3 regions of the Bradyrhizobium genosp. L genome follow, and region 3 is predicted to be linked to each of the others. Evidence: predicted binding sites of a transcription regulator. Region 3 holds the regulator's gene; each other region holds the start of a gene.
What was found. Region 3 encodes PhoB, which activates phosphate uptake and scavenging genes when phosphate is short. Its sites were predicted from a motif close to TGTCATNNANCTGTCAT; they were not measured.
Positions count from the first base shown of each region.

Region 1 (6,982 bases), 910 kb from region 3:
AGGTGAAGCACGGCTAGTTCGTCGGATTATCCTCGCTGGGATAGACGCCGCGCAGCACTTCCTCGAAATGGTCCTTGACCGCGTCGTTGCACAGGCAGGCGCGCTGCCGCAGGCCGTCCGGGTTGCGGATCACGATCGCGCCGCGGCGGGTGTCGAGCACGCCCTCGGCCTTGAAGTTCTGGATCACGCGGCTGGTGTAGCTGCGGCCGACGCCGAGCAGGGTCGAGAGCTGCTCATGGGTCAGCGGCACCATGCCGTCGCCATTGGTGCGCTCGATCGCCGAGATGATCCATTTGGCGGCGCGCTGCTCGATCGAATGGATGGCGTTGCAGGCGGTCGATTGGAAGATCTGCGCCAGCATGCAGTCGGCATAGCGCGCGAAGATGTTGCGCACCGAGATCGATTTGAGCTTGGCGGCATCGAGCCTGCTGATCGGCAGCCGCACGAACGGCCCGCCGAACTTGACGGTGATGCGGGTGTAGGCCGGCAGAAAGCCCTGGCTGACGATGCCGCCGACCGCGCCTTCGCGGCCGACCAGGATCGTCTCGACATCGCGCCCGTCCTCGTTGGGCACCATGTAGGAGGCGAGGCTTGGCCCGCACGGAAAGTGCACGGTCTGCACGTCGTCGCCGGGGTTGTAGAGCAGGTCGTTCGACCCGCCATCCACCAGCGCAAGGTGCGGTGCGATCAGCTCATAGTCGGCAGCGCTGAGCCGGCGCAAAAGATTGTTGAATGGCCGGTCACTGGTCCCGGCCAACTCGGTCCGTTTCGCAATCATTGGAAGTGTTTCCTGCAAGTCCCAACGCGGACCATACTGAAAAAGTTCCCGCATATATGTTCACTAGTGAACAGACGACGCAGCTTCCAATGTGATGGTTTCACATCGGGAACAGCCGGCGTGCTCGTGAGGGGCGCCGGTCGCGGGCCGACTGGCCGGATCCGATCCGGTCTCCCCTCCAAAATCAAAAAACGGACTCCGGCGAGCCATGGAACCCGCCTCTCATGCCGGCATGCCCGGCGACGTCCTCATTGTCGAGGACGATCCAATCATCGCGCTCGATTTCGAGGATACGATCCTCGGCTTCGGCGCAAAGACGGTCCGGGTCGCCGCCAGTGTGGTCCGCGCGCTCGACCTGATCGCCAGCCAGGTGCCGGATTTCGCGCTGCTCGACGTCGGCCTCATCAGGGGCGAGACGACCTTCGTGGTCGCCGAGCGGCTCGATGCGCTGAACGTGCCCTATGTGTTCGTCACCGGCTATGGAGCGGACGCCAGGCTTCCGCCGGCGCTCGCCGGCAAGCCCCGGCTGACCAAGCCATGCTCCAGCGAGACGCTGGAAGCGGCACTGAAGCGCCGGTTGGGCTGAACCTTCCGCATTCTCGGTTCGCCTCTCCCACAAGGGGGCTACGGGAGCCCCGAAAGTGATTCCCCGGAGTTTGTGAATGTGATTCAAGGCCTTTCGACCTGTTTGGACGAGAGGCCTGCGATGTCTTTTGGCGATGTTCGGGTTGCGGAGCGGGCTGATTGGCTGATCGAGCGGGTGGCGACGGCGGGGACGCTGGTGCTACGCAAATTGGGGGAGACGCGCGCGGGCGAGAAGGCCGTGCATCGGTTTCTGTCTTCGCCCCATGTTTCGGTCGATCGGATTGTGGAAACGTTGGCCGGGCGGACTGCGGTTCAATGCGCCGGTCGCCGCATTCTGGCTGTCCAGGACACGACCGAGATCAATTTTGGCGGTCGTGACAAGAAGCGGCGGGGCTTCGGACCTGCCGGCGATGGCCAAACCCCTGGCTTCTTCATCCATCCAGTGATTGCCGTCGATATCGAAAGCGAAGCCGTGGTCGGTCTTGTCGATGCGGCGATCTGGACGCGGTCTGCGGATCGCGTCACGTCGCGCCGCAATCGCGCGATCGAGGATAAGGAATCGGCGCGTTGGCTGTTGGGCTGTCAGGCCACGGCAAGCGTGCTGTCCGATGCCGCCGAGGTGACAATGGTGGCCGATCGCGAAAGCGACATTTACCTGCTGTTTGCCCGCAAACCGGAGCGGCTCGATCTGATCGTGCGCGCCGGTCAGGATCGATCTTTGCTCGGTGGGGGAACGCTCTTTGGGGCGCTTGCCAGTGCTGAAGTGCTGAGCAGAAGCGAGGTCCGCGTGGCGCCGCGCGGGCCTGGTGACAAAGGGCGCGTCGCGACCGTCGAACTCCGCGCGGGCTCGGTGCACATCGCCCGCTCACAAAGTCTGGGGCAATCCGAGGCGGCCGGCAGCGTCGAACTCACCTTGGTGGAAGCACGAGAGGTCGATGCGCCGTCAGGCAAGACGCCGTTGTTGTGGCGCCTACTCACGACCCGCACCGTCACTTGTGCGACCGAGGCTGAACACGTCGTCCGCCTCTATCGCTTGCGCTGGCGCATCGAACAAGTCTTCCGCGCCCTCAAGAGCGACGGCTTGGCCCTCGACGACAGCCAAGTCGTCGACGCCGAGCGGATGTTTAATCTGACCGCCATCGCGCTCGCTGGCGCGATTCGGACGATCCAGCTTGTCGATGCCAGAGACGGCAGCCTCCGCCCGGCAACCGATGTCATTGACGAAAGCTTCGCCGTCGCGCTCGAGCACCTGTCAAAAAAGCTCGAGGGCAAAACGCTACGGCAGAAAAACCCGCATCCTATCGGCTCGCTTGCCTTCGTCTCATGGATCGCGGCCCGTCTCGGCGGATGGAATTGCTACTACAAGCCTCCAGGACCAAAGACCATGCGCGACGGCTGGAACCGCCTTGCCGCAACACTCGACGGCTATGCCCTTGCTACACAGTCACAAAATCCGGGAATCCCCTAGCACAAGGGGGAGAGGTAAGAAGTCGTTACGGCGCATTCGACCGACTGACTACACCGGCTTCGGATCGAGCGTGATCGCCCACAGCTCGGCATCGACGCGGTCGCGCAGCGCGACCCGCATCTGGCCGCTCTTGCCGTCGATCTTGACGTGGCCGAAGAACTGCATGCCGGCGGACGGCGGCAGGTTCTGGTTCGCCTCGCCCGGCGCCTTCACGAACTTCACCTCGGGGCCGAACGTGTTGTCGAGCTCGTTCGGGCCGAACGTGCCGGCGTGCAGCGGGCCGGAGACGAATTCCCAGAACGGGTCGAACTCCTGGAACTGGGCCTTGTTCGGGTCGTAGTAATGCGCGGCGGCATAATGCACGTCGGCGGTCAGCCACACCGTGTTGACGATACCCGCGGTCTTGATGAAGCGCAGGATGTCGGCGATCTCGAGCTCGCGGCCGCGCGCCGGGCCGTCGCCTTGGGCAAAGGCTTCCGAGCCCTTCTTGTTGGTCGCATCATCGTACACGATCAGCGACAACGGCATGTCGGAGGCGATCACCTTCCAGGTGGCGCGCGAATTGAGCAGCGCGCGCTTCAGCCAGGCGAGCTGGTCGGGGCCGATGAAATAGGCGTCCGGACCGTAGGCTTCCTGGAGGTTCGGACCGTTCGGGCCGCGATAGCTGCGCTCGTCGAGCATGAACACGTCGAGCAGCGGACCGTAGCTCAGCGTGCGATAGACGCGGCCCGGCTCGACGATGCTCTCGCGCATCGGATACATCTCGTGGAAGGCGCGCGCGGCGCGGGCGGCCAGCACCGTGATGTCGCGCTCCTTGTAGGTCGCCGGCAGTTGCTTCGACAGCGACCAGTTGTTGGTCACCTCGTGATCGTCCCACTGCACGAAGATCGGCACCTCGGCATTGAAGGCGCGCACATTGCTGTCGAGGAAATTGTACTTGTGGGCGGCGCGGTACTCGTCGAGCGTCTCGGCGACCTTGGCCTTCTCCGGGATCGTGATGTTCTTCCAGACCTTGCCGTCGGGCAGCTTCACTTCGGCCGGGATCACGCCGTCGGCGTAGATGGTGTCGCCGGAGTGCAGCAGGAAATCCGGATTGTGCTTCTTCATCGCGGCGAAGGTCACCATGCCGCCGTCGTCGGGATTGATGCCCCAGCCCTGGCCGGCGACGTCGCCGCCCCACACGAACGAAACGTCGCGGCGGTCGCTCGGCGCGGTGCGGAAGCGGCCGACCACGGGCTCGCCTGTGACGTCGATATGGGCGAGGTCGCGGAAGCGGACGCGATAGAAGATGTCCTGGCCCGACGGCAGGTTCTCCAGCAGCATCTTGGCGGTGAAGTCGCTTTCCGGCAGCGCCGCGATCGGCGGCAGCGCGCGGGCATCCTTGAAGGATTCGGTGGTCGCGACCTCGACCATCATCTGCGACGGACGATCCGCACGCGCCCACACCACGCCGCCGTCGACCCCGACATCGCCGGACTGCACGCCATGGGTGATCGCGGGACGGTCGGCCGCGCGCGAGAGATAAGGCATCGCGATCAGGCCGGCGCCGGTCGCAGCCGCAGTGGAGAGAAAGCGTCGGCGGGAGAACCGGATCGTCATGGGAAGCCTCCTCAGGAGCGCGAACGCGCCAATGCGCCCGCAAGCGGGCAAAGACCTAGAAAGATTCTATGACGGCGAGATTACAGGGACGAGGCTGTCGTGTGCGTAAGGTGAGCACGCTCGTCAGGCTCCCTCCCCCCCTTGCGGGGAGGGTTGGGGAGAGGGGTAAGCCCCGGGCGAGAGCGTTTTGATCAGGGCACCGTCTTCGCAATTCACCCACGCATCGTCGAAGCGCACATCGAGAGAGTACGCCGTGTGGCACCCCTCTCCCTAACCCTCTCCCGCAAGGGGAGAGGGAACCCTGCCGCAAGTGCGTCCCTCACAGGAGAGACATGAACTCTGTGCAGTCGAAGCCTACACCGAACCCGCCGCCCTGAACTGCGTCGCGGCGCGCTGCAGATTCTGCGGCATGCTCACCAGCAGCGCCTTGCGGTCGGCGACGGCGTTGTGGAATTGCTCGAGCGCGATGTTGAAGGCGGTCAGTGTGCCTTCTTCGATGGCGCCGTGCTCGTAGCACGACAGCGTGTGGCGCAGGATGTCGTCGGCCTCGGCCTGCATCTGGTCGAGCTCCTCGGTCGAATCGCTTTGCCGCGCGGTCTTCAGCATTTCGAGCAGGCGGTCGCGCTGCGAGGTGTTGGTGTTGCGCTCGTCCTGCTTGAGATAGCCGGCGAACCAGGCGCCGGCCGAGCCCATCGCCGAGAGCGCCATCAGGCCCCACCAGATGTAATCGCTGTAGCGGTCGAGGAAGGTCTTCTCCTCGCCGTCGACAAAGGCGGCAGCACCGGGATGCACCGGGATGGTGGCGTCCTTGTCGGTGTCGGGCGTCTCGATCTTGGCGGCGAGCGGGAAATCGTTCTTCAGCTGCTGCCGCACCGCGAACAATTGCCGCGTGAAGGCAGCGACCGTCGAATCCGAAAGGCCTCTGCGGGCGACGATGTGATGCGAGAAGCTGATGGTCTTGATCTCTTCCTCGGGCCGGTCGGCGGAGCCGAGCGAGCCGGCGGGGATGTCGGCGGCCTCATAGGCCGGATGATTCTGCGCGATTGCCTCCGCGGCGTCGATCGGCAGGAAGGTCGGCTCGCCGCCGTCGCGGCTCGAGGCGGCGATCGCGTCGATCGTGATCTTGCTGTTGGCCGGGCCCGCCGCGAGATAGGCGTCGACCTTCTGGTTGCGGATCGCTTCGGCGGCCTCATTGGCCGGGAACTGAATGATCTCGACCTTCATCGGGTCGACGCCGTATTGCGTCAGGATCAGCTTCAGCAGATTGACGTTGGCCTGGGTGCGGCCGATCACGCCGATCTTGCGGCCGGCAAGCTGCGAGATCTTGGTGATCTTCGCGGCCTTGCGGCCCTTGCCCTTCACGGGAGGGGCCCACATCACCACGACATTCTTGCGCAGCGTGGCGACCGCCTGTGCGTTCTTCGGCACGTCGAGGTCGCCGCGGACGATCGCGAGATCGGCCTTGCCGTCGGCGAGGGTCTGCGCGCTGGTGATGGCACCGTCGGTCGGAACCGGGCGCAGCTTCACCTGGCTGTGCTGCTGATGGTTGTTGAAGGCCTGCGCGAGCGCCTGCACCACCTTGAGATCGTCGCTGTTGGCGGGGCCGACCGCGATGCGCAAGGTCACCGGACGTACCGCGAAATAATACGCTGCGGTGCCGATGCCGATGATCGCGAGCAGGCCGGCGACCACGACGAAGATCAGCCGCTGCCTCGCTGAGCGCAGCGGCTTGGGAGATAGGCTGGCGGGGCCGTCGGTCATCGATCTCGCGAACGATCGTCGGGGTTCAGTCTCGGAAAAACTGCCAACGTGCTTACATCCCCTATGTGTAGCAAATTCCTGAACCGACAGATGTTACATCTCCGTCATGGTTACCAGCGGCGATAGGACGCGATTTCGGCCTTAATTTCGGCATGGATCCGATGCCGCCGGCTGATCGTTAGGCTAAGGTCGGGTTAAACGGGAGGGTACCATGGTCGAACGGCTGTCGGCGGAAGCAAGGAAGGCCGCGCTCTGGGAGCTGGCGGGCTGGTCGGACGTCGGGGGACGCGAGGCGATCGCAAAGACCTTCGTGTTCAAGGACTTCAACGAAGCCTTCGGCTTCATGGCCCGTGCTGCCCTGGTCGCCGAGAAGAACGACCATCATCCGGAATGGAAGAACGTCTACAAAACGGTCGAGGTCGTGCTGGCCACTCACGACGTCGGCGGGGTGACCAAGCGCGACATCGATCTCGCCAAGGCCATGAACGCGATCGCACGGCAGCTCGGGGTGAGCTGAGCAGGCTTGCGCCGGTTGGCCGACATCCCCAGATTCGCATCGATCGCCGCGGTGCGGCGTCGAGGAATTTCGCGATGGCAACGACCGAACACAGCGTGGGATTTGAGCCTGCCGACCGGCTGGCGCAGGACCGCGAAAGCGTGCGCCGCCGCTTCTGGATCAAGTTCAAGAAGGTCGCGGCCCGGCTGCCGTTCGCCGAGGATTTGCTGGCCGCGTTCTACTGCGCCTTCGACCGGCAGACGCCGCGCCACGTCCAGGCGGCGCTGCTGGGCGC
Region 1 covers NZ_CP061378.1:309,909-316,890, forward strand. Annotated here, with positions in the region: gene IC762_RS01485 (Crp/Fnr family transcriptional regulator) at 14-778, opposite strand; gene IC762_RS01490 (response regulator) at 987-1,364, shown strand; gene IC762_RS01495 (IS4 family transposase) at 1,539-2,831, shown strand; gene IC762_RS01500 (alkaline phosphatase D family protein) at 2,880-4,430, opposite strand; gene IC762_RS01505 (TAXI family TRAP transporter solute-binding subunit) at 4,785-6,191, opposite strand; gene IC762_RS01510 (4a-hydroxytetrahydrobiopterin dehydratase) at 6,403-6,708, shown strand; gene IC762_RS01515 (YkvA family protein) at 6,783-6,982, shown strand, end outside.
Region 1: IC762_RS01500 (alkaline phosphatase D family protein) is a predicted target of PhoB. The motif match lies at 4,499-4,515, and genes of this name have one in related genera.

Region 2 (6,982 bases), 2.6 Mb from region 3:
GGATTTCTGCGTGCAATATTCGGCGCTCGATGCGCGGCGCCTCGGTTTCGAGACCGCTGTCGTGCTGTCCGCCTGCCGCGCCATCGATCTCGCCGGCTCGCTCGCATCGGCCACCGCGGCGATGCGCGAGGCCGGGGTCGGGCTGCTCGAGGATATTGCTTGAGCAGGCAAAAACCATTGTTTCGACTAGCCTTTTGTTCTAATCCCCGGCTGTTGACGGTATTTTCGGCGGAGACTTCGTGTCGGGACAGGTTTTACGGATAGGCACACGCAAGAGCGCGATGGCGCTGGCGCAGACCGACGAGGTCGCGCACCTGCTGCGCGCCTCTGCGCCCGACCTTGCCGTCGATGTCGTCAAGTTCGAGACCCGCGGCGACCAGGACCAGACCAGCAAGCTGTTGCGTCACGGCGGCAAGGGCGGCGCCTTCGTCGCCGAGATCCGCGAGGCGATGCGGTCAGGCACGCTGCAGGCCGCGATGCATTCACTGAAGGACGTGCCGGGCAACGAGGAAACACCCCATCTCGTCCTCGCCGCGATGCTGGCGCGCGATGCCGCGAACGACTCGCTGGTACTGCGCCCCGGCCTGTCGCTGGACACCTTTCGTGTCTCGCGCGGCAAGGGGTTCAAGATCGGCACCAATGCGGTGCGCCGCGCCGCCTATCTGCGCCGGTTGTTTCCGGAAGCTGCCGTGATCCACTATCGCGGCGCCGCCGACACCCGCCTTGCAAAGCTCGATCGCGGCGACAAGCAGCGGCTGCCTGACGGCGGCGAGGTCGGGCCGGCGGATGCGCTGGTGATGGCGCGCTCCGGGCTCGAGCGCATCGGCATGACCGCGCGCATCGCGCATGATTTCTCCGTCGACGAGATGCTGCCGGCCGTGGGCCAGGGCATCGTCGCGGTCGAATGCGTCGAGACCGACTGGGCGACGCGCGGCCATCTTGCGAGGATCGACGATGCGTCGTCGCGGCGCTGCGCCGAAGCCGAGCGCGAGGTGCTGTGGGTGCTCAACGGCCATTGCAATTCGCCGATCGCGGGCCACGCCACGCTCGCGGGCGGCGAGATCACGCTGCGCGCCTCCGTGCTCGACGAGGCCGGCGCACGCTTCATCGAGACGACGCGGCGGGGACCGGCGGATCGCCCGCGCGAACTCGGCCGCGCCGTCGGCATGGAGCTGCTCGACAAGGGCGCCGCCGAGATCATCGCCCGCACGCGGCCGGAGGAGTGAGAGGCTAACCGCGCAGCGGCCAGCTGCCGATGATTCGGAACCGCGAGGCGGCATCGGCCTGCTTGAACAGCGCGATGCGGTCGATCGCAAGCGTCGCGAGCCCGAGCGCCGCAAACCGTTCGCGCAACCACGCCACGACAGGAGCGCGGCGCTCGTCGCTCAGCCGTCCGGTCAGCGTCATGTGGAAACGAAACTCCTCCATCACGTAAGGATAGCCCCAACGATCGAGATACTCGCACTGCCGCGCCGACAGCTTGGCCGGATTGCGCCGCGCCCGATCGTCCGCCGTCAGCGGCGCGCGGAAGCCGTCGAATTCGGTGACGCAGTCGGCGGCGAGCCGTTCGAGCTCGTCGGAGCGCCTGGCCGGGATCACCGCGATGAAGCCGCTGATCGCGTCGACCACCGGCTCGATCCGCGGAATGGGGCGGCCGCGATCTGCGAAGGTGGCGCAGGCCGCGAGCAGATCGGCTTCGTGCGTGCCGTCGGCAAGCGCCATCGGCGCCTTCAGCGTGGCATGGAAACCGTATTTGCGCGGATCCCGCGTCACCTCGCGCCAGTCCGGCGCGACGCCGTCGGGGAAGGGCACGTCGGCGCCGGAGGCGGCGTCGTAGCCCAGCATTGTGGAGCCGAAGCGATGCAGCGCGCTGTCGGGCGACGGCGCGTAGTAGATCGCGTAGCGCGGAGTGCTGGCCATCGCTGCTACGCCGCCGCAACCGACTTGCGCGCCGCGAGCGAATGGACGAGGCAGCTCGCGTCAGCCAGATGCACCAGCCTCCCGGCCGCGATCACGGCGACGACGCGCGGCCGTAGCGGCAGCTTGTCGTCGACGATGATGATGTCGGCGCGGCGGCCCGCGGCGATCACACCGCGGTCGGCGAGTCCGGCAGCGCGCGCCGGTGCCGACGAGATCAGGTCCCAGGCCTTGGCGAGCGGCAGGATGCCGTCGGCAGTGAGTCGGAATGCGGCGAGCAATTGTGCCGGATAGTAGTAATCGGACGCCAGCACCGAGCAAAGGCCCTTGGCGATCATGTCGGAGGCCCTGGTCCAGCCGGTGTGGCTGCCGCCGCGCACCACATTCGGCGCGCCGAACACGATGAAGTCGCCGGCTCCCGCGGCATCGCGCGCGGTCTCCTCGTTGATCGGGAATTCCGCGATAACAGCGCCGAGCGCGCGAAACTCCTGGCGCATCGCCGGACTGTTGTCGTCATGCGAAAGCATCCGCACGTTGGCCGCACGCGCGGCCGCGGCAAGGCGCGCGATCGAAGCGGGCACGTCAGGACGCCGCGCGACGACCTGGTCGAGCAATTCGCCGACCGCCTCGGGCGAAAGCCCGGTCCGCTCGGCGAGTTGGCCGCGCTTCTTCGGCTTGACGTTGCTGTGGTCGTTGAAGGCGAACAGGTCGATACGGCCTTCGCTCAGCCACTCGATGATCTCGCCCTCCGCCTCGAGATTGTGGGTCTCGTGGCGCAGATGAAAGCGGGTATCGGCGGCAAGCTGCGGCCGCAGCGCCTCGATCGCATCGAGCAGCTTGCGCGCATTCTCGGCGCTGCGCAGGCCGGGCTCCCACGACCAGGTCGTGCCGTGGAACACGGTGGTGATGCCATTGGTGATCACCTGCCGGTCGCTGTCGATCAGGGCCACGTCGGTCGGAAAGTCGACACCGGGACGCGGCATCATCTGGCGCTCGAAGGCGTCGCCATGCAGGTCGACGATGCCGGGCAGCACCAAGAGGCCGCGAGCATCGAGATGCAGCGTGGCGCGGCCCTGCTCGGCGTCGAGCGCGCCGAGGTCGCGGCCCGCGGTGCGTAGCGAGGTCTCGACGAAGGCCCCATCAATCAACGTGCGGCCGCCCTCGATGAAAATGTCAGTCACGATGCGGCACTCCGCTGTTTGTTGTGTGATGAGGCCTCGGCCTCGTATCTGTCGAGGAAGTCTTCCACCGCAAGCTTGCGGAAATCGGGCAAGGCGCGTCGCAACGTCTCGTGATCCCAGTCCCACCAGGCAAGCGCGGTGAGGCGATCCGCGATCGCTTCGGAGAAGCGCCGCTTGATCTGCCGCGCCGGATTGCCTGCGACGATCGTATAAGCCGGCACGTCCTTGGTCACGATCGCGCCGGCGGCGATCACCGCGCCGGTTCCGACGTTACGGCCGGGCAGCAGGATGGCGCCGTGACCGATCCAGACGTCATGGCCGATATGCACGTGATGCGCACGTCGCCAGTTGAAGAAGTCGACATCGTCGCTCTCGCCGGGAAAATAGGCGCTGGCGCGGTAGGTGAAATGCGCCTGCGTCGCGCGGTGCATCGGGTGATTGCCGGGATTGATCCGGGTCATCGCCGCGATCGAGCAGAACTTTCCGATCGATGTGTAGGTGATCTGGCTGTCGTTCACGACATAGGAATAGTCGTCCATGCTGACTTCAAGCAGGATCGTGCGCGCGCCGACCTCGCTATATTTGCCGAGTTTGCTCTCGCGCACCGATGCAGTCGGGTCGACGGTCGGCACGACCGAGAGAGATTTTCCGGCCATCTTGGCCTCCGCAAATCATTGCCGTTTCGGGGGAGCGCGCTCCTCATCCGGATGCTTGGTGACAACATCATGACGTTGCGATGACGGCAAGAGGTGGGGTGTGGACGATCGCCGCACCGCGGCACTCTCGTCACATAACTGTTAAGCACCGGGGATAGCGATGGCCCAAACGCGGCGCGGTTGGAGCATTGCATGCTGGTGGTGGATGGTTTGACGTGCCGTTTCGGCGCAAAAGCCGCAGTCGACAATGCATCCTTTTCGATCGCGCCGGGCAGTTTCGTCGGCGTGATCGGCCGCTCCGGTGCCGGCAAGTCGACATTGCTGCGCATGATCAACCGTCTGGCCGATCCGACCTCCGGCCGCATCCTGTTCGAAGGCACCGACGTCACCGCGCTGCACGGCAAGGCGCTGCGGCAGTGGCGGGCGCGCTCGGCGATGATCTTCCAGCAGTTCAACCTGGTCGGCCGGCTCGACGTGTTGACCAATGTGCTGATGGGGCGGCTGGCGCAGATCCCGTCCTGGCGCTCGCTCGGCCAGATCTGGCCGGAGCACGACAGGGCGCTGGCGATGTCGGCGCTCGAGCAGTTCGATATCGCGCAGCTCGCCGCGCAACGTGCCGATCAGCTCTCGGGCGGCCAGCAGCAGCGCGTCGCGATCGCGCGTGCGCTGGTGCAGGAGCCCGACATCATCCTCGCCGACGAGCCGATCGCCTCGCTCGATCCACGCAACACCAAGATCGTGATGGATGCGCTGCTGCGCATCAACAAGCATTTCGGCATCACCGTGCTCTGCAACCTGCACTCGCTCGATCTGGCGCGCAGCTATTGCGACCGCCTGGTCGGCATGGCGGCGGGCCGGGTGGTGTTCGATGGCGCCTCGGCGGCGCTGACCGACCATGTGGCCCGCGAGCTCTACGACCTCGAGGCCAATGACGTGATGGGCGCGGCGCCGTTGCCCGCGCCTGCCGGCGTAACTGCTCCGGCGCTCGGCTCCGCCGCAGCGGCCTGAGTGTCGCATTTCTTGGAATCTGAGGGCGGCCGGGCATTTCGCCCGGTCAACAGGTACCACACTGGAGGGGTTACCATGATCACTCGTCGCATCGTGCTGGCCGGCGCTGCCGCGCTGGCCTTCGCCGGCTCGGCTTCGGCCGAGGACTGGAAGACCAAATATCCGGAGATCACTTTCGCGGTGGTCCCGGCCGAGAACGCCTCCGGCGTCTCCGACCGCTTCGCTCCGTTCGTGAGCTATCTGTCGAAGGAACTCGGCGTCAAGGTGGTCTTGCGCGTCGCCAATGACTACGCTGCCGTGATCGAGGGCCAGCGCGCCGGCAACATCCAGATCGGTTATTACGGCCCGGCGTCGTTCGCCCGCGCCCGTCTCACCGGCGTCAAGACCGACGCCTTCGTGATCGACGTCAACTCCGACGGCTCGAAGGGCTACTACTCGGTGTTCTACGTGCTCGCCAAGAGCCCGTACCACAAGATCGAGGACCTCAAGGGCAAGAACCTCGGCCTGGTCGACCCCAACTCGACCTCGGGCAACAACATGCCGCGCTTCAAGCTGAACGCGATGGGGATCGACCCGGACGCCTATTTCTCCAAGGTGGTCTTCACCGGCAGCCACGAGAACGCCGTGCTGGCGCTGGCGCAGGGCACCGTCGACGTCGCCGCCAACTGGTGGAACGCTGATGACGACTCGAACCTCACCCGCATGCTCAACAAGAACATGGTGAAGTCGGGCGACGGCACGGCGCTGAAGAAGGAAGACTTCCGCATCATCGTGAAGTCCGACCTCATCATCAACTCGCCCTACGCCTATCTCGAGAGCCTGCCCGATGACATGAAGGCCGCGATCAAAAAGGCCTTCCTCGAGGCTGACAAAAAGGATCCGGAAGCCTTCAAGAAGCTCTCCGACGGCAAGAACCAGCCGTGGGCGCCGATCACCAGCGCCGACTACGACAAGACCATCGACCTGATCAAGTTCGTCGACAATCTCCGCAAGAAGGCGTCCTGATCGCGCGACCAGTGAATGGGGCCGGGTTGGACGACCCGGCCCTTTTTCGTTGATCCCTCAACCAGATTGGTCCGCGATGGCGACGGCTGTATCCATCCTTCCGGCCCCGCAGCTTGCGGTACTCAACGACGCCTATCGCAAGGCGGTGGCGCGCAAGCGGCTGAAGGCGACGCTGGCGGCCGCCGTGTTCTGCGCGGCGCTGCTGATCGCGGCGGTCGGCGCGGAAGTGGACCTGCGCACGCTGTTCACCTATTTGGGCAATTTCGTCAGCTATTTCGACCGCATCATGACGCTGGATTCCGGCGCGCGGGTCTGGACCAATCCCGTCGAGTGGTTCTGGGGCTTGAAGAAGTGGCTGCGGCTGCTCGGTGAGACGATCCTGATCAGCTATGTCGGCACGCTGATCGGCGCGGTGTTCGCCTTTGCGCTGAATTTCCTTGCCGCGCAGAACACCTCGCCATCGTCCTGGCTGCGTTTCACGGTGCGGCGCCTGCTGGAATTCGCCCGCACGGTGCCCGGCATCGTGTTCGCGCTGATCTTCGTGATCGCGTTCGGCCTCGGGCCGATGGCCGGCGTGCTCGCGATCGCGATCCATTCGACCGGCGCGCTCGGCAAGCAGTTTTCCGAGATCGTCGAGAATGCCGACATGAAGCCGGTCGAGGGCATCCGCTCCACCGGCGCGAGCTGGCTATCCTGCATGCGTTTCGCGGTGCTGCCGCAGGTCGTGACCGGCTATGCCAGCTATGCGCTGCTGCGCTTCGAGATCAACGTCCGCGAAGCCTCCGTGATGGGATTCGTCGGCGCCGGCGGCATCGGCCAGGAGTTCATGGTCGCGATCCGCAAGTTCTACTATTCGGACGTCAGTGCCATTCTCGTCACCATCATCATCACGGTCTTCATCATCGACATCTCGACCGGCTGGCTGCGCGGCCGGCTGTTCGGCAAGGAGGCACGCCATTGAGCCAGATGCCGAAGCCGGACACCGACGAACTGCGCGCGAGATACCCTGATGTCTTTGCGCGGCCTGCCGCGGCGCGGCTGGCGACGCCGGCGATGATCGTGGCCGCGCTCGCGATCTTCGCGTTCGGTTTGGTCGACCTCGACTTCTCGCCGTCGAGGCTGATCTCGGGCGTCAGCCAGCTCGGCTGGATCAGCATGATGATGATCCCGCCGAACCCGGGCTCGTCGTTTCCACTCTACATTCAGGCGATGGGC
Region 2 covers NZ_CP061378.1:1,981,883-1,988,864, forward strand. Annotated here, with positions in the region: gene pncA (bifunctional nicotinamidase/pyrazinamidase) at 1-163, shown strand, start outside; gene hemC (hydroxymethylbilane synthase) at 282-1,226, shown strand; gene IC762_RS09295 (DUF1045 domain-containing protein) at 1,231-1,920, opposite strand; gene IC762_RS09300 (alpha-D-ribose 1-methylphosphonate 5-triphosphate diphosphatase) at 1,926-3,098, opposite strand; gene IC762_RS09305 (chloramphenicol acetyltransferase) at 3,095-3,754, opposite strand; gene phnC (phosphonate ABC transporter ATP-binding protein) at 3,947-4,762, shown strand; gene phnD (phosphonate ABC transporter substrate-binding protein) at 4,838-5,767, shown strand; gene phnE (phosphonate ABC transporter, permease protein PhnE) at 5,844-6,728, shown strand; gene phnE (phosphonate ABC transporter, permease protein PhnE) at 6,734-6,982, shown strand, end outside.
Region 2: phnC (phosphonate ABC transporter ATP-binding protein) is a predicted target of PhoB. The motif match lies at 3,813-3,829, and genes of this name have one in related genera.

Region 3 (6,982 bases):
CTGATCGAGAAGACCTGGTCGGCCGACATCAAGAGCTAACGCGCTCGCGACAAGACAACGAACCTTTCCCTCTTCCTTCCTCGGAAGGAAGAGGGGCGGGACTTCCGGAAGGCTCTCGTGATTTGAAGTTACGGCCGCTCGCAGGCGTTCCCTCGCGCCAGGACGAGTTCACCGAACTCCGAGCTCACCGAACTCCGTGCCTTCACCGGGATGGAAGGCCTGATCGGCCCGACCATCCAGGCCACGAAATGTAAAGCGGACAGGGGATCAGCGTGGTAGATATGGCCGTTCAAAGCGACACGAGCAACGTGGTCGACGCTGTCGGACCCTATGACCGTGCCAGGGCGCTGAGTGCATTCAAGCTCGGCGATCTCACCTTTTATTGGATCACCCGGATTTCCGCGATTTCGGTGCTGCTGATCCTCGGCGGCATCATCATCTCGCTCATTGTCGGCGCCTGGCCGGCGATGCACGAATACGGCTTCGCGTTCCTGACCACCCAGCGCTGGGCGCCTTCGGCGGATCCGCCGGTGCTCGGCGCGCTCGGCCCGATCTACGGAACCATGCTGACCTCGGTGATCGCGATGTTGATCGCCATTCCGGTCGGTCTCGGCATTGCCGTGTTCCTGACCGAGCTGTGCCCGCAATGGCTGCGCCGCCCGATCGGCATCGCCATCGAGCTGCTCGCCGGCATCCCGTCCATCATCTACGGCATGTGGGGCTTCTTCGTGCTCGGCCCGTTCCTGGCCAACACGTTCCAGCCGTTCATCATCCGCGTCTTCGAGGGCGTGCCGGTGCTGGGTGCGGTGTTCGGCGGACCGCCGTCCTATCTCAGCCTGTTCAACGCCGCGCTGATCCTCTCGATCATGGTGCTGCCCTTCATCACCGCGATCTCGGTCGACGTGTTCAAGACCGTGCCGCCGGTGCTCAAGGAAGCCGCCTACGGCATGGGCTGCACCACCTGGGAAGTCGTCCGTAACGTCGTGATCCCCTACACCAGGGTCGGCGTGATCGGCGGCATCATGCTGGCGCTCGGCCGCGCGCTCGGCGAGACCATGGCGGTGACTTTCATCATCGGCAACTCGTTCCGCATCTCGTCGTCGATCTTCGCGCCGGGTACCACGATCTCGGCGGCGATCGCCTCCGAATTCGCCGAGAGCGACGGCCTGCACCAGTCCGGCCTGATCCTGCTCGGCCTGCTCCTGTTCGTGCTGACCTTCTTCGTGCTGGCCGGCGCGCGGCTGATGCTGCTGCGGCTCGAGAAGAAGGCGGGGAAATAACGCCATGAACCCGATCTACAAATCCCGCCGCCGCAACGACATCGTGATCCGCGCCCTCTGCGTCGCCGCCGCGCTGTTCGGCGTCACCTGGCTGGCGCTGATCCTGGCCACGCTGCTCTATAACGGCCTCGCCGGCCTCAGCGTGCAGCTGTTCACCCAGAACACGCCGCCGCCCGGTTCGACCGAAGGCGGTCTTTTGAACGCCATCGTCGGCTCGGTCATCATGACCGTGATCGGGGTCGGCATCGGCGCGCCGCTCGGCCTGTTCGCCGGCACTTACCTTGCCGAATACGGCAAGCATGACAAGCTCACCTCGGTGATCCGCTTCATCAACGACATCCTGCTCAGCGCGCCCTCGATCATCATCGGCCTGTTCGTCTACGGCGCGGTCGTGGTGCCGATGCGCGGCTTCTCGGCGATCGCCGGCGCGCTCGCGCTTGCCGTCATCGTCATTCCGGTGGTGGTACGCACCACGGAGGACATGCTGCTGCTGGTGCCGAATCCGCTGCGCGAGGCGGCCTCCGCGCTCGGCCTGCCGCGTTCGCTGGTGATCAAGCGCATCGCCTATCGTGCGGCCCGATCGGGCCTGATCACCGGCGTGCTGCTGGCGACCGCGCGCGTCGCCGGCGAGACCGCGCCGCTATTGTTCACCGCGCTGTCGAACCAGTTCTTCAGCTGGGATCTGACCAGCTCGATGGCCAACCTGCCGGTCACCATCAACAACTTCGTGCAAAGCCCCTACGCCTACTGGAAAGAGTTGGCCTGGAGCGGCGCATTGCTGATCACCATCACCGTGCTCGCGCTCAATATCGGCGCGCGCGTCCTCGGTGCCGAAAGGGCCGCAAAATGACCGAACTTTCCATGTCGACAACCGCCACCAGCCAAGTTCCGCAGGTGCCGCTGCCGGAGGCGCCGCCGAAGGTCACGGTGCGCAACCTCAACTTCTACTACGGCGAGCACCACGCGCTGAAGAACATCAACCTGACGCTCGGCACCAACCGCGTCACGGCGTTCATCGGCCCGTCCGGCTGCGGCAAGTCGACCCTGCTGCGCATCTTCAACCGGATGTACGACCTCTATCCGGGCCAGCGCGCGGTCGGCCAGCTGATGCTGGACCAGACCAACATCCTCGATCCCAAGCTCGACCTCAACCTGCTGCGCGCGCGGGTCGGCATGGTGTTCCAGAAGCCGACGCCGTTCCCGATGACGATCTACGAGAACATCGCGTTCGGCATCCGCCTCTACGAGAAGATCTCGAAGAGCGAGATGGACGACCGCGTCGAGAAGGCGTTGCGCGGCGGCGCGCTGTGGAACGAGGTCAAGGACAAGCTGAACGCGTCGGGCCTGTCGCTCTCCGGCGGCCAGCAGCAGCGCCTTTGCATCGCGCGCACCGTCGCGGTGCGCCCCGAGGTCATTCTGTTCGACGAGCCGTGCTCGGCGCTCGATCCGATCTCGACCGCCAAGGTCGAGGAACTGATCCAGGAACTGTCCGAGGACTACACGATCGCGATCGTCACCCACAACATGCAGCAGGCGGCGCGCGTCTCCGACAAGACCGCCTTCATGTATCTCGGCGAGTTGATCGAGTTCGACGACACCAACAAGATCTTCACCTCGCCGAGCGATCGACGCACCCAGGACTACATCACCGGCCGGTTTGGCTAGCGCACGATCCGGAACGCCGTGGACCGGCTTTCCGATGACATCATGCTCAAACAGGGACATGAGATCATGGTCCGGCATGGATCATGGTTGAAGGAGACCAAGCGATGGCTTCTGAACATACCGCCAAGGCATTCGACAGCGACCTGCAGGAACTGACCCGCCTGGTCGCCGAGATGGGCGGCCTCGTCGAACGCATGATCACCGAGTCCGTGGACGCCCTGATCCGGCGCGACGTCGCGCTCGGCAAGCGCGTGGTCGCCGCCGACATCGAGATCGACAATTTGCAGCGCGTCATCGAGGAGCGCGCGGTGTTGACCATCGCGCGCCGCCAGCCGATGGCGATCGACCTGCGCGAGATCGTCGGCGCGATGCGGGTCGCCACCGACCTCGAGCGGATCGGCGACCTCGCCAAGAACATGGGCAAGCGCGTTGCCGCGCTGGAGAGCGATTTCCAGCCGCTGAAGCTGATCCGCGGCCTCGAGCACATGACCGACCTCGTGCTGTCGCAGGTCAAGTCGGTGCTGGACGCCTATGCCGCGCACGATCTGCCGGCGGCGATGAACGTCTGGAAGGGCGACGAGGAGGTCGATGCGATCTGCACCTCGCTGTTCCGCGAGCTGCTCACCTACATGATGGAAGACCCGCGCAACATCTCGTTCTGCATCCATCTGATGTTCTGTGCCAAGAACATCGAGCGGATCGGCGACCACGCGACCAACATTGCCGAGACCGTGTTCTACATGATCGAAGGACAACAGATCACCGACAAGCGTCCCAAGGGCGACATGACCAATTTCGCCACCACGGTGCCGGGTAACTAGAGCATGATCCGGAAAAGTGTGAAGCGGTTTTCCGAAAAGATCATGCTCAAACAAAGAGCTAAAGCGCGATGACGATTCAACCCAATCTCATCGCGCTTTAGCGTTTCGGTTGGCGTCCGGGTAACGGATCATCCCACAGAGAGAACTTAGACCGATGAGCGCACGCATTCTGGTAGTCGAAGACGAGGAGGCGCTGACGACGTTGCTGCGCTACAACCTCGACGCCGAGGGCTACGATGTCGAGACGGTCGGGCGCGGCGACGACGCCGACACCCGGCTGAAAGAGCGCGTCCCCGATCTCGTGGTGCTCGACTGGATGCTGCCGGGCCTCTCCGGCATCGAGCTGTGCCGCCGCCTGCGGGCGCGGCCCGAGACCAAGCAGCTGCCGATCATCATGCTGACCGCGCGCGGCGAGGAGAGCGAGCGCGTGCGCGGGCTCGCCACCGGCGCCGACGACTACATCGTCAAGCCGTTCTCGGTTCCGGAGCTGCTCGCCCGGGTCAAGGGCCTGCTGCGCCGCGCCAGCCCGGAGCGGCTCGCAACCGTCCTGACCTATGGCGACATCGAACTCGACCGCGAGAAGCGCCGCGTCGCGCGCTCTGGCCGTCCGATCGATCTCGGGCCGACCGAGTATCGCCTGCTCGAATTCTTCCTCGAACATCCCGGCCGCGTGTTCAGCCGCGAGCAGTTGCTCGACAGCGTCTGGGGCCGCGACATCTACATCGACGAGCGCACCGTCGACGTGCATATCGGCCGCCTGCGCAAGCTGCTCAATCCCGGCCGCGAGCAGGACCCGATCCGCACCGTCCGCGGCGCCGGCTACGCGCTGGACGACCGTTTTGCGAAGGCCGAGCCGCAGCCGTAAGGCTGCGTGCGGCTAAACCGCACAAACTCCGTCGTCCCGGCGAAAGCCGGGACCCATAACCACAAATCTTGATTGTTTGAGCGCGCTGTGGCCGCAGCCTCGGCATAACCACATGCGCCGGTGGTTATGGGTCCCGGCTTTCGCCGGGACGACGTCATCAATGTATCGCTTGCGATTACTTGAGCTGCGGCTTGTTCGACGGCGATCGGCGACGATCGGCAGCCGGCTGATAGGCGATGCGCGAGTGGTGGGCGCAATAGGGCAGGCCGCCGAGCGCCTTGCCGCCGCAGAAGAAGAAATCCGGGCTCGAGGGATCGCCGACCGGCCAGTGGCAGGTCGCCTCGTTCAATTCCAGCAGCGACAGCCGCTGGCTCATCGGCACCACGTTGTCGTAGGCGATCGGATCCGGCTCCATCTCGACCTCGAAGGCGTGCGCCAGCGCGGTGTTGCCGCGCGAGACCGGGCGCGACACCCGCATCATGTGCTGGGCGGGGCGGGCCTTGCGTGGCCGCGGCGCCGCCGTCGAGGGTGCCTTGGCGCGGCCGGACAGGCCAAGCCGGTGCACTTTGCCGATCACGGCGTTTCGCGTCACATTGCCAAGTTCGGCTGCGATCTGGCTGGCCGACAGGCCGGATTCCCAGAGCTTCTTCAGCTGCTCGACGCGATCGTCGGACCAGGTCAATACCGTCATCGCATTCTTCCCTTCGCGGTGCGCCGGCCAGTCATCGGGGCGGCGCTGCGGGCCAAAATCGTCGTAAAAATCCCTGCGGTCAGAATCCCTTAACCCTCGCCGGGCGCTGTTGCGCCTGAACGTTCACGCGAGAAACAAAGGCTACTTAAAGGGGTCCAGTACTGCCGCACGAGATGTCGTACCCGACAGGCCAAACGCTACAATATGGCGTGACTCTGGCGCAAGAGTCCGCGGCCGCGCGTCCACATGTTCCCACACAGTTAAGCATTGCAGTGCGGTTTTTCCACCGCACCGGACTATCCCGGATTGCGCGCGTCTCGCTTCGCCGGGCAGTCGCCTCGGGGCGATTGACACGGACCGGCCGCAGCATAGAATGCCTGCCACGTGCCGCCCGCAAAGCGGCACGTTTTGTTTTCCGAAGCTGGCCGTTGCTGCGCCGGCGTCAAGGCGCGCGGCAATCGTCGGCATAAAACCGTCCGTGCAAACCGTCTGTGCCAACCCCTTAGTGATCGCCATGACCAACAGCGTCCCGTCGCATCTGCTCCCCGTCTTTGCCAGGGTCGATCTCGGCTTCGAGCGCGGCGAGGGCGCCTGGCTGATCGCAACCAATGGCGACCGCTATCTCGACTTCACCTCCGGTGTTGCGGTGAACGCGCTCGGGCACGCCCATCCGCACATGGTCAAGGCGCTGCAGGAACAGGCGACCAAGCTCTGGCACATGTCGAACCTGTTCCGGAGCCCGGACGGCGAAGTGCTCGCCGCGCGGCTCTGCGAGCAGAGCTTTGCCGACTTCGTGTTCTTCTGCAATTCGGGCGCGGAGGCGATGGAGGGCGTGATCAAGCTGGTCCGCCACTATCACTTCTCCAAGGGCCATGGCGAGCGCTACCGCATCATCACCTTCGAAGGTGCCTTCCACGGCCGTACGCTGGGAACGCTCGCAGCGACCGGCGCGGCCAAATATCTCGAAGGCTTCGGCCCGCCGATGGACGGCTTCGACCAGGTGCCGCACGGCGACATCGAGGCGGTGAAGAAGGCGATCGGGCCGCACACCGCCGGCATCCTGATCGAGCCCGTGCAGGGCGAGGGCGGCGTGCGCGGCGCGCCGCAGGCCTTCTTCAAGGCGCTGCGCCAGCTCTGCGACGAGCACGGCCTGCTGCTCGCCTTCGACGAGGTGCAGACCGGCATGGGCCGCACCGGCGAATTGTTCGCCTACAAGCGCACCGGCGTCGTGCCCGACGTGATGTCGCTGGCAAAGGCGCTCGGCGGCGGCTTCCCGATCGGCGCGGTGCTGGCGAGCGCCAAGGCCGCTTCCGGCATGGCGCCCGGCTCGCATGGTTCGACCTTCGGCGGCAATCCGCTGGCGGTCGCCGCAGCCAATGCCGTGCTGGACGTCATGCTCAAGCCCGGCTTCTTCGAGCACGTGCAGAAGATGTCGCTGCTCCTGAAGCAGAAGCTCGCCTCCGTCATCGACCGCTATCCGGGCGTGGTGTCTGAAGTGCGCGGCGAAGGGCTGCTGATCGGCGTCAAGGCGGTGGTGCCGTCGGGCGACCTGATCGCCGCGCTGCGCAACGAGAAGCTGCTCACCGTCGGTGCCGGCGACAACGTCGTCCGCTTCCTGGCGCCGTTGATCGTCACCGAGGCCGAGATCGACCAGTCGATC
Region 3 covers NZ_CP061378.1:6,799,388-6,806,369, reverse strand. Annotated here, with positions in the region: gene pstS (phosphate ABC transporter substrate-binding protein PstS) at 1-39, shown strand, start outside; gene pstC (phosphate ABC transporter permease subunit PstC) at 282-1,280, shown strand; gene pstA (phosphate ABC transporter permease PstA) at 1,285-2,130, shown strand; gene pstB (phosphate ABC transporter ATP-binding protein PstB) at 2,127-2,945, shown strand; gene phoU (phosphate signaling complex protein PhoU) at 3,050-3,766, shown strand; gene phoB (phosphate regulon transcriptional regulator PhoB) at 3,921-4,631, shown strand; gene IC762_RS32410 (GcrA family cell cycle regulator) at 4,807-5,322, opposite strand; gene IC762_RS32405 (aspartate aminotransferase family protein) at 5,837-6,982, shown strand, end outside.